Regions from separate parts of the Paenibacillus germinis genome, predicted to be linked through region 1. Evidence: predicted binding sites of a transcription regulator. Region 1 holds the regulator's gene; the other holds the start of a gene.
What was found. Region 1 encodes Rex, which represses fermentation and respiration genes when NADH is low (regulators of the CRP and FNR family bind a similar motif). Its sites were predicted from a motif close to TTGTGAAATATTTCACAA; they were not measured.

Region 2: GC102_RS35560 (nitrate/nitrite transporter) is a predicted target of Rex. The motif match lies at 2,634-2,651, and genes of this name have one in related genera.

What each region holds. Positions count from the first base shown of each region.
Region 1 is NZ_WHOC01000149.1:9,377-15,155, reverse strand. It holds gene GC102_RS27335 (ATP-dependent DNA helicase DinG, 3'-5' exoribonuclease type) at 11-2,866, shown strand; gene GC102_RS27330 (redox-sensing transcriptional repressor Rex) at 2,869-3,489, shown strand; gene GC102_RS27325 (inorganic phosphate transporter) at 3,531-4,532, opposite strand; gene GC102_RS27320 (DUF47 domain-containing protein) at 4,596-5,222, opposite strand; gene GC102_RS27315 (amidohydrolase) at 5,468-5,779, shown strand, end outside.
Region 2 is NZ_WHOC01000183.1:61,551-67,329, reverse strand. It holds gene nirB (nitrite reductase large subunit NirB) at 1-1,135, opposite strand, end outside; gene GC102_RS35560 (nitrate/nitrite transporter) at 1,377-2,618, opposite strand; gene GC102_RS35555 (ANTAR domain-containing response regulator) at 3,081-3,731, shown strand; gene GC102_RS35550 (anthranilate phosphoribosyltransferase) at 3,728-4,759, shown strand; gene GC102_RS35545 (peptidoglycan-binding protein) at 4,995-5,762, opposite strand.

The sequences.
Region 1 (5,779 bases):
GATACACGTCATGAAATTTGCAGTTTTGGATTTTGAAACGACAGGAAGTCAGCCTGCGGATGAAATTATTCAGGTTGGACTCGTCATTATAGATCAATTTCAAATTACTCACAGGTATACTTCTCTGGTCAAACCAGGGGTAAGTATACCTTCTTCGATTACAACACTTACAGGGATTACGGAAGACATGGTTGTTGATGCTCCCCCACTTGACCAAGTCATGGCGGATATGTTTCCGCTGTTGTTTGATTGTGTACTTGTGGCGCACCATGCGGCTTTTGATTTATCCTTTTTGCAAAAAGGACTCACGAAAACAGGATACCCGCCTTTCACAGGACGTGTGCTGGATACGATGGATTTGCTGCGCATCCTATTTCCATCGATTTCGAGTCTTCAACTCAGCATGGTAGCCGGTTTGTTTGGTATTGATCATGAAAGGCCACACCAGGCGGATAGTGATGCGGAAGTAACGGCAGCCATATGGATAATTTGTTTGGAACGCTTGCTTGGGTTGCCACTTCTAACGATTCAACGTTTGCAGCATATTTTCGAAAACGGCAACAGCGATTTAGGCTGGTTCCTCGATGAAATATGCATCTACAAAGAGTCTATCACCAGTGTGGATATGGATACGAATCGATATTTCAGGCAATTTACGCTGGGTGTCACCGATTGGGGTGATGAGGAAGATACGCGCAAAGACTCCGATGCGGATGGTTTAGGTTCTTCTTTTACAGAGTTCCATCAAGGTTTGAAAACAGCCTTACGAGAAAAATTCGAGATCTTTGAAGACCGCGAATCCCAAGAGCAGATGATCCGGGAAGTTGAAAAGTCACTCGAGCAGGATCAGCATTTGATGATTGAAGCGGGAACCGGGACAGGGAAGTCACTAGGGTATTTAATACCATCTATTTATTATGGCATCAAGTATGAGAAGAAAGTGATCGTCTCTACGCATACGATTAACTTGCAAGAACAACTCCGTGAGCGGGATATTCCTCTCTTGAAGGAGATTTTCCCTATCCCATTCAAAGCTGCTGTACTCAAAGGCAGAAGTCATTACTTATGCTTGCGTAAATTTGAGACAAAGCTAACAACACGTGATTACGAGAATGGCAAGGAAGATCCGATCACGGCAGCGCAAATGGTTGTATGGCTGAGTGAGACGGAGCATGGAGATGAAGAGGAGCTGCATTTTGGAAATAAGGGTGCTCAATTCTGGTATTCGGTTGCAAGTGACACTGATTCTTGTTTGAATCGCATGTGTCCTTGGTACAAGAAGTGCTTCTATCATCGCGCTCGGAATGACGCCAATACGGCCGATGTGATCATTACGAACCATTCCCTCCTTTTCACGGATATGAAGGCTGAGAACCGTCTTCTACCGTCTTACAAGCACCTTGTCATTGATGAGGCTCATCACTTCGAAGAAGTGGCCAGTAAACATCTTGGTATTGAGCTGCATTCTTCCGCATTTTATCATTCGTTGCTATGGCTTTATAAAGATAATCGAAGCGGCCAATTACCGATGCTGCGGTTTCGATTGCAGAAATCGGATGAGCAGCCGGAACGCGCGGCTGCTTGGAGTCAAACCATTGACGGGCTCTTTCCCAAAATTGTGCAAATCAAAGAGGATTGGGATCGGCTCAGCGAAGCGCTCTATGAACTGTTATCTTCTAGGAGCGATCCTTCGCAGTCTGAAAACTCACAGTACGTACTGCGGATGAAGCCCGAAACGCTTCCACCCGAGTGGCGAGAGCTTCTGATCATGGAAGACAATATTTATTTGAATGCGAATGATTTACTCCGCACGCTGGATAAATTGTTAAATGAAGTGAAGGACATGCAGGAAGTTTTCGGGGTCCAAGGTTTAGTCACCGATTTGAATGGCACGGTAAAGGAATTGTACAACCATCGAGATGCCCTGCACTTTTTTATGAAAATGGCCGATGAGGGTTATGTGTATTGGATGGAAGCGGGCACCTATGCCAAATCAAAGTCGCTGCAGCTTGTTTCGGTGCCAACGGATGTAAGTGGTCTGCTGCAGCAGCATTTCTTTGAGACTAAAGACAGTATTATCCTGACCTCCGCGACGTTGTCTGTTAATAAATCTTTTCAATATTCAGCGGATCAATTAGGGTTAGTTATCCCTGAGGATGAAGAATCGGGCAAGCTGAAAACCGTTCAATTGCCGTCTCCATTTAATTATAGAGAACAAGCTCTCGTCGTCATTCCTCGGAACTTCCCAACAATCAAAGGTGCCGGTGATCCTGTTTTTATCAACGCACTTATTGAGTCGCTTAGTGATGTTGCGCGAATTACCAAAGGACGTATGTTGATTTTGTGCACTTCGAATCGTATGCTTAAGCAAATTTATGCTGGTATGAAGGATCTCTTGAAGCCACATGGAATTACCGTGCTCGGGCAGGGGGTTGATAGCGGCAATCGGAGTAAACTGACCCGGATGTTCCAAGATAACAAAATGTGCGTTCTACTGGGCACCAGCTCGTTCTGGGAGGGTGTCGATATTCCAGGAGATGCGCTAAGCTGTCTTGCGATTATACGACTGCCGTTTCAACCGCCAAATCATCCTCTTGTCGAGGCGAAATGTGAAAATATAAAAAAACGCAATGAGAATCCATTTATGAAATTTTCTGTGCCACAGGCTGTCATTCGATTTAAGCAGGGCTTTGGGCGACTTGTCAGACGTGCATCCGATAAAGGCATCGTTATCATCTATGATACTCGTGTCATTGATACGTATTATGGCAAGCACTTCCTTTATTCATTGCCTGGTCCGAAGATAGAACATATGACGACCGAGCAAATGTTACCTAGGATTGAAGAGTGGATGGGGGAGGCGTAAAGTTGAAAACACAAAAAATATCGGAAGCCGTCGTTCGGAGGCTGCCCATTTATTTACGCTTTCTGAATGAACTTGCAATGAAAAATGTTTCGACGGTATCTTCGCAGGATTTGGGTCAAAAACTCGATCTGAATCCGGCACAGATTCGCAAGGATTTGGCTTATTTCGGGGAATTCGGCAAAAAGGGAATCGGTTACGATATTGCTTATCTAATTGAGAAGATTAGACAGATCCTGAAGTTGGATCGCCATATTCAAGTTGCTCTTGTTGGAGCGGGTAACCTAGGCCGTGCTTTATGCAATTATAATACTTACTTACGGAATGATATGAAAATTGTCGCTGTTTTTGATGCAATGCCAAGCAAAGCAGGGGAATCGATCAACAATCTCATTGTTCAACCGATGCATGAGATGAAGAGTGTTTTATCTGAATTAGGCGTTCGCATCGGCATCATTACGGTTCCAGCGAACGAAGCTCAAAATGTAGCCAATCAATTCGTAGACTGCGGGATTGAAGCGATATTGAATTTTGCTCCGGTCATTATTAAGGTTCCTCCCGAAGTTCGAGTGCATCATGCGGATTTTACAACCGAATTGCAAAGTTTAGCTTATTATTTGGAATAGAAAAAGGCATGACCCGATTTGCTTGGGTCGTGCCTTTATTTTTAGAAAATGAGTCTGAACAAAACGAAGTAGATCGAGAATGCGAGAGCGATGCTGATTGGAATCGTAATAACCCAAGTGATCAACATGCGTCCAACCGTGCCCCATTGAACTTCATGGAAACGCATGACACTGCCTGTTCCGATAATCGCGGAGGAAATAACATGTGTTGTTGACAATGGTTTACCAATATGAGTTGAGAATTGAATAACAAGTGCTGACGTTAAGTCCGATGCAAAGCCGTTAATCGGTTCGATTTTAACAATCTTTCCTGAAACGGTTTTAATAATTCGCCATCCACCGATGGACGTTCCCAGTCCCATAGCCAAAGCTGCGGAGATTTTCACCCAAAGCGGTACTTCCAGATCCGTTTGAACACCGGCCGCTACTAATCCGAAAACGATAATCCCCATTGCTTTTTGTGCATCGTTTCCACCATGGGAGTATGAAAGTAATCCCGCGGATAAAATTTGCAAGGTACGGAATATGCGATTTAGCTTCGATCTAGATGTGTTGCCTGACCATAATACGATGTATTTGATCAAAATCATAATTAGGTAACCTAGGGCGAAAGCAATAATGGGCGATAGTACCAAAATGATAATAATTTGAGTAAAACCATTCCAATTCACCGAATGGACCCCAGCGCCAGCGATAACAGCTCCAGCTAGCGAACCAAGGAGTGTATGCGAAGAAGATGAGGGAATCGCCAGATACCAGGTCAACAAGTTCCAAATGATAGCCGCAAGTAAGGTAGCAATGACGATTTCAACACCGTTTTCAATTTTGGCTGGGTTCGCTATACTTCCTCCAACGGTTTTGGCCACCTTAGAGGAAACCATGGCTCCGACAAAGTTGAGTGTGGCGGCCATTGCGATGGCTACACGCGGGCTTAATGCACGTGTGGAAATGGAAGTTGCAATCGCATTAGCCGTATCGTGAAATCCATTAATGAAATCAAAAAGTAAGGCAAGCACAACGATAACGATTAAATAAGTTAACATGATTTCCTCCTAAGAGTTTTCCATTTGGAAAACTTTCTTCGTAAACATGGACACGAAAGTGCCTTATGAATAACGAAGTACAACGCTATCAAGGATATTGGCTACATCTTCACAAGCATCTGTTGTTTCTTCCAAACGCTCATAAATTTCTTTTAATTTAAAATCTTCGTACAGGTCTTTACGTGTGATGAAAATTTGGCGAATCCCTTCGCGCATCAAACGGTCTCCGTCATTCTCGAGGGAATTAATAGCAACCGTATGCTCAGGAATTTGCATGTATTTTTTCTTCGCTAGAAGCTTGAACGCATCCAGCATATGCTGGCAAGAATCTACAATGACAGCAGAAAACTCTTTCATATAAGAATCTGTATGGGACACAGAAAGATAGTCGAAACGAGCAATTGTAGCTTCAATACCGTCTGTTACATCATCCACTTTGGAGGCTAGAACCATAATATCTTCACGATCAATCGGTGTAATAAATACTTTGTTTAAACCTTTAAAAATTTCGTGAGTAATGGAATCGCCTGCATGCTCTAAATCGTTAATCGCTTTTACATACTCAATTGGCGGTTTATCACCCATCATGGCTGTGCGAAATAGTTGAGCAGTTTGCAATGCGTTTTCTGCAGCACGGATGAGAAGCTGCAAGAAATCGACTTCGTTCTTTTTCGTGAATAACGTTGTCATATAATCCTCCTATATTTTACTATATGTACTAGTTTTTGATCGAATATTTATGATAAACAGACCAAATGGTAGAAAAAACTCACAAAGTTAAAAGTATCATAACAATTGCATTGAAAGCAACGAAAATTCCGTGACATTTAACAATTTCTTAACATCATTTGGCTTCCTTGATTTTACAAGCCCGAAGATGTAAAGTTTATAAAGCAATGTCTTTAATAGAATGAGCATAGAGAGGGATTTTTAGTATGAAAAAAACATTAATTATGAACGGTCTTTTTATTTCAAATAATGAAGCGAAATCGTCTATAAAAGGCTGTATGGTTATAGAGGGCAGCCAGATTACATACATCGGTGAGGAAATACCTGAACCTCGAGAAAATTATGACGAAGTCATTGACGGTACGAACAAGCTTTATATGCCTGGTCTTGTGAATACCCATGGTCACGCAGCGATGTCACTTTTACGCGGATACGGTGACGATCTTGCTCTCCAAATTTGGTTAGAAGAGAAAATGTGGCCAATGGAAGCTAAATTCAGCGCCCAAGATGTGAAGTGG
Region 2 (5,779 bases), on a different contig from region 1:
GTCGCGTACCATCCGCCGTATCTCCGAAGAGAACCGCACCGATGATTTTATTGTCTTTAATCACAACTTTCTTATAAACACCAGTGAACTCATCATGAATGCGAATGGCTTTCGTGCCTTCCGCATCGCCGAACTGTCCGCCTGAGAAAACGTCAACACCAGATACTTTAAGCTTCGTATAAAGGATAGACCCTTCATAAGGACCCGTTTCCACGCCTGCCAAATGTTTAGCAAGCACAGCACCTTGCTCGTAGAGCGGTGCCACCAATCCATAAGCAATCCCACGATGCATCGCGCATTCCCCAACCGCATAAACATTGGGAGCACTTGTTTGCAAATAGTCATTCACAATGATGCCAGGATTGCACTCAACTCCAGCCTTTTTCGCAAGTTCAACATTGGGACGAATCCCTACTGCCATAACGATAAGATTGGCCTCAGCAACAGTACCATCTTTGAATTTCAAGCCTGTTACCCGCTTGTCGCCAACGATTTCCGCGGATTGCTTCTCAAGCAAGAAGTTGATACCCTGCTCTTCAAGCGCCGCTTGCAGCATTTTGGACGCCGTTCGATCAAGCTGACGCTCCATAATTGTATCTACAATATGAACAACATCAACCTTCATACCTAAGTTAAGGAAGCCTCTCGCCGCTTCTAATCCTAATAAACCGCCACCGATAACGATCGCTTTTTTATACTTTTTAGCGGACTCGATCATAATTTCACAATCACGAATGGTTCTGTACGCCATAACCCCTTCTTTATCAGCGCCAGGCATTGGAATCATAAAGGGATTAGATCCTGTAGCCAAAATCAATTTATCATAAGAAACTGTCAGTCCCTTATCACTCGTTACGGTTTGTGCTGCTGTATCGATGTCTGTAATGGTTTGGTTGGTATGCAAGGTGATGTGGTTATTCGCATACCATTCATAGGGATGAATGACGATATCCTCTACCTTGGAATCTCCCGCAAGTACGTAGGACAACAAGATTCGATTATAATTCGGATGCGGTTCACTGCCAAAAATCGTAACCTCATATTTATCAGGTGTAAGTTTAAGTAAATGTTCAACAGCGTTAACGCCCGCCATTCCGTTTCCGACTAGGACCAACTTCTCTTTTTTGACTGTCATTGTGATCATCCTTCCATCCATTTACTATTAAAAAGTTCGTTTTTTTTGAAAAAGGGCCATTCAGGAGCTCACGCCCCCAAATGACAAATTGGGATATGGAGCTTGAGAAGTTCGATTTGAACTTCCAAAGACGGTAAGCAAGTAAACGTCTTTGCGCATGCAGCCTGGACACTCAAGCTGCATGAGCAAAGGCTTTACTTATATGCCGCTGGCCATACGACCAGCGGCTTGAACCTGTTATTTAAGCATGCACACTATCCATAGAAGCTGGAGCCACCTTCACTTTGCCGCCTTCACCGATCCAAGTACGTTTCCATTGCCCTTGCACAATGGCGATCAACAAGAGACATGTAATCGCAATCGCACTTAAGATTAGGAACCCTGGTGTAAAAGAACCTGTCGTTAGTTTCAAGTTACCGAGAATCTTGGGTAAGAAGTATCCGCCCAAACCACCTGCTGCTCCAACGATTCCAGTTATAACACCGATTTCCGTCTTGAAGCGCTGCGGAACAAGTTGGAAAACGGATCCATTCCCCATACCGAAAGCCATCATGGCAATGAAGAGCATAATCGTTGTTAAGGAAAGTGATGGCAGTGTAGAGATGCCAGCCATCATCAAAGCGACAACGCCGTACAAGACCATTAACATCCGAATGCCGCCAATTTTGTCTGCCAGCCAGCCGCCTACTGGTCGGAAGAAGCTGCCGCCGATTACGCATATCGTAGTAAAATCAGCTGCTTTAACTGGAGCAAGACCATATTGCGTATTGAAGAAGATGGTTAAATAAGATGCCATTCCAACGAAACCGCCGAATGTTACACTGTACAAAATACAGAACAACCAGGAATCTTTCTGTTTCAATACTTTGCCGTATTCCTTAACCGTTTTCGGTGCCGGTTTATTCGGGCTATCCTTTGCCAATACACTAAAGATGATTAAGGTTAACGCAATCGGAATCATCGCAATGCCGAAAACAACATGCCAATCTCCATAATGCTGTGCTATTCGGTTTGCAAATAAGGTAGCGAAGATCGTTCCACTGTTACCTGCCCCTGCAATCCCCATCGCTAATCCTTGATACTGCGGTGGGTACCAGCTGCTGGCAAGTGGTAATGCTGCCGCAAAACTTGCGCCTGCAATACCCAGCATCAGTGCAACGAAGTACATATCACCCATTGTGTTTGCAAACTGCCAACCCCAGAATAATGGTACTAAGGTTAACGTTAGTCCGATTTGTCCTGTAAGCTTAGGGCCTATCTTATCTGTCAGAACGCCCAGTACCAATCGAAGTACGGCTCCTCCTAAGGTAGGCAATGCAACGAGATTCGCCTTTTCAGCAGCATCCAGATGAAAATCATTAGCTAGAATAACCGCTATCGGCCCAAGAAGAACCCAAACCATGAAGCTCATGTCAAAATATAAAAATGAACTGAACAATGACCCTTTGTGCCCCACTTGCATAAAACTTTTCCGATCAACCATGCATTCCCTCTCCTTTTGTGAGGCTTTTCGCCTTCTTTTTTTCCTACCCAGACGTGTTTGACTGTTCTTTGACAGAAAAGGCCGACAAACATACCCCAACTTGTGTGGGATGCTTATCGGCCTCTTTGCCACTGCTGCCCACATCATCGTGAACAGCATTTTAGTTGATTTTCAGTAAATAGAACATAAATAGCCTATCCGGTTACGTATTTGTAAGGGGATAGGCGCCATTGCCTTCGTTAGTGGCACATCATTGTGCCGATTTCTAATTTGATTATAGTATGACATAGCCGTCGTGTCAATAAACATAACACAAAATTTTATATGTGAGATTCCTTCTATCATATCGACAAATTTTATAGTCATATGCTATAGTAATGCCGTATAATAAATCACGATATCGCGAAAACCTTACATGAAGTTGCCATTGGAAAGAAGCTACCCACGATAGGAGGTATTCAAATGTTACAATCATTTATACTGATCGACGAGTTTAAACAAACTCGCTCAGCTACCTCCTCCTCGTCGTCAATTACCGAGCTGAATGTTACGAATAATGAAAAGGAATCCTTGCCTGAAGCGACGCTGAAGGATTTGGGATTTCGCATATATGTAGCATCTAATGTAAAAGAAATTTCATTTATGATCCCCAAGGTCGATGCTGTTTTATTATCGGTAGGTCCTGATCAAGTGGAACCATGGCGCTCGAGTGTACTTGCTCATCGCAGCCTTCCTCTCTTCTGGTGGTGTGATGCTCAAACTTTTCCTTCTAATGAATGTAGAATGGACGCCGGTATTGATGGTTTAATCGGTTCTGCGATGAGTCCTCTTGAAATTCACTGTGCGCTGCTCCTTGGTGTGAATCATTACTTTAGGCGAACCGAATGGCAGCAAGAGCGCGAACAGCTTCTCTCCAAACTGGAGGAGCGCAAATGGGTCGATCAGGCGAAGCGAATCTTATGTGAAATCAAAGGTATCTCCGAAGCAGAGGCTTATGATTTTTTGCGCAAACAAGCCATGAATGAACGAAAACGTATGGTGGACGTCGCTACCTCCATTGTCAAGGTGTATCAAATACTAAAGGATCAGAAACAAGGAGGTCGCAAACGATGATATCTTTATTAAAAGAAGTAGGCCGCGGAAAGCGCGGAGCCAGAGACCTTTCCTATGAAGAAGCTTCACAAGCAGCGGAGCTCATTCTAACCGGAGCCGCTACACAGGCTCAAATGGGCGCTTTTCTCGTTGCAGAACGTATCAAAATGGAATCTCCTGATGAGTTAAAGGCCTTCATCGATGCCTTGCGCCAGCGTATCCAGACCTATCCAATACCCGGCAGCATGGATTGCGCCGGACCTTATGATGGACGCTCACGTACGTTCATCGCGACTTTACCGACCGCGTTCGTTCTCGCGGCCTGCGGACTTCCCACTACGCTGCACGGCAGTCCGAGTATGCCGCCCAAATGGGGCATCACGTTGTCCGATGTGCTAGCGGCACTTAATGTACCCGCGCTTGACGCGTCACGCGAAGCGCTCATATCAGCTGCAGCGCGAACAGGCTTCCTGTTCGCACCAACGGAGAGCTGGTGTGCACCGCTCGGCGAGCTGCGCGAACTGCGCAAGGAACTCGGTCTGCGGACCGTGTTCAACACAGCAGAGAAGCTGCTGCGCTTTACGGAAGCACCCTTCATGGCTGTCGGTGTGTTTCACGGTACGGTGTTCGAGAAAATCACCAATTTATTAATCGAACTGGGCGTCTCTCGCGGCATAGTCGTGCAGGGTATGGAAGGCTCCGAAGACTTATCCGTAGACAAGCGCACACGGACATACCTAATTCAAGAGGGCACCAGTGAATTATTCATTGTTGATCCTGAGATTTACGAATTAATGGTCGAGGTGCCGGAGATTGAATGGACCGCTCAGCTGCAAGGAGAAACGGCATTATCCGTTCTTCGCGGAGAAGCTGAGCTTCCCTACTTGAATATGGTTTTACTGAATAGTGCCGTGCGTCTGTGGGTTTCCCAGAAGGCAGGATCCATTGAAGAAGGTATTTATTTGGCCCGACATGCGATTGAGCAAGGGGCTGCTCTACAAAAATTCACTGAGTGGACAGAAGCAATTAATCCGGTATCCGCCACTTAATTTTTATACTTATGAGAAAACCTCTATCGAGGCCATTCAAAGATGTGCGACCGCTCTTCTACCCCACAAAGTGAAGTCATGCTTTGAAGCAAAATCCGATTACTTTGCGGGGGCCCCAATGAATCGGTAGGTTTTATCGCCAAATAGAATTTTCACTTCCAAGAGTCCTCGGAAATTTATAAATTCTATTGTGGTGAAAAAAGAGCCCCAATGGGCTCTTTTTTCATTTTCATTTTCATTTTCCAATAAACTGCTGGGTAAACATTTTACCACACGGACCGCCGTTTACGATGCCGATCCCAATATGGGTGTAATCTTTGCTGAGTATATTCGCTTTGTGTCCTGGAGAATTCATCAACGCCTCATGAGCCGCTTGTACACTTTGATTGCAAGCAATATTCTCTCCCGCCGCGTTATACGTAATGCCAAATTTCTCCATCATATCGAATGGCGAACCATACGTCGGTGAATCGTGGGAGAAATAATTGTTATCGACCATATCTTGGCTTTTTAGTCTAGCCGTTTTGGTAAGCGCCGGGTCGACAGCAAATGGAGAAAGCCCCACAGCAGCACGCTCCTTGTTAACCAAATCCAGCATTTGCTGCTCCTCCACCGTTAATTCCGTAGTCGATGGGACTTGCGGTTTAGGCGTAGGCTTTGGTGCAGCTGGTGGAGGAGCTGGTGTTGGTGGTGTCGGCTTCTTGGCAATTTTTAAATTACCGTAAGCCCACAGGATGGATTGCAGCGTTTGATCATCTACATTCCCAGTCGCAGGAAGTCCGTATCTGCTTTGAAACGCTTTAACACCCTGTAGGGTTTGATTACCATAGTAGCCCGTAATAGGTCCGCTATAGTAGCCAAGTGACTTCAGCATCCCTTGCACCGCATAGACATCAGGCCCCTTAGCCCCTTTACCATAGGCAAAAGCGGTGGTTGTGGATGAGCAGAACAATGCGATACAGATTAGAATAATCCAGACATGCTTTTTTTTACCCTGTAACATGCGTTTACGTTCACTCC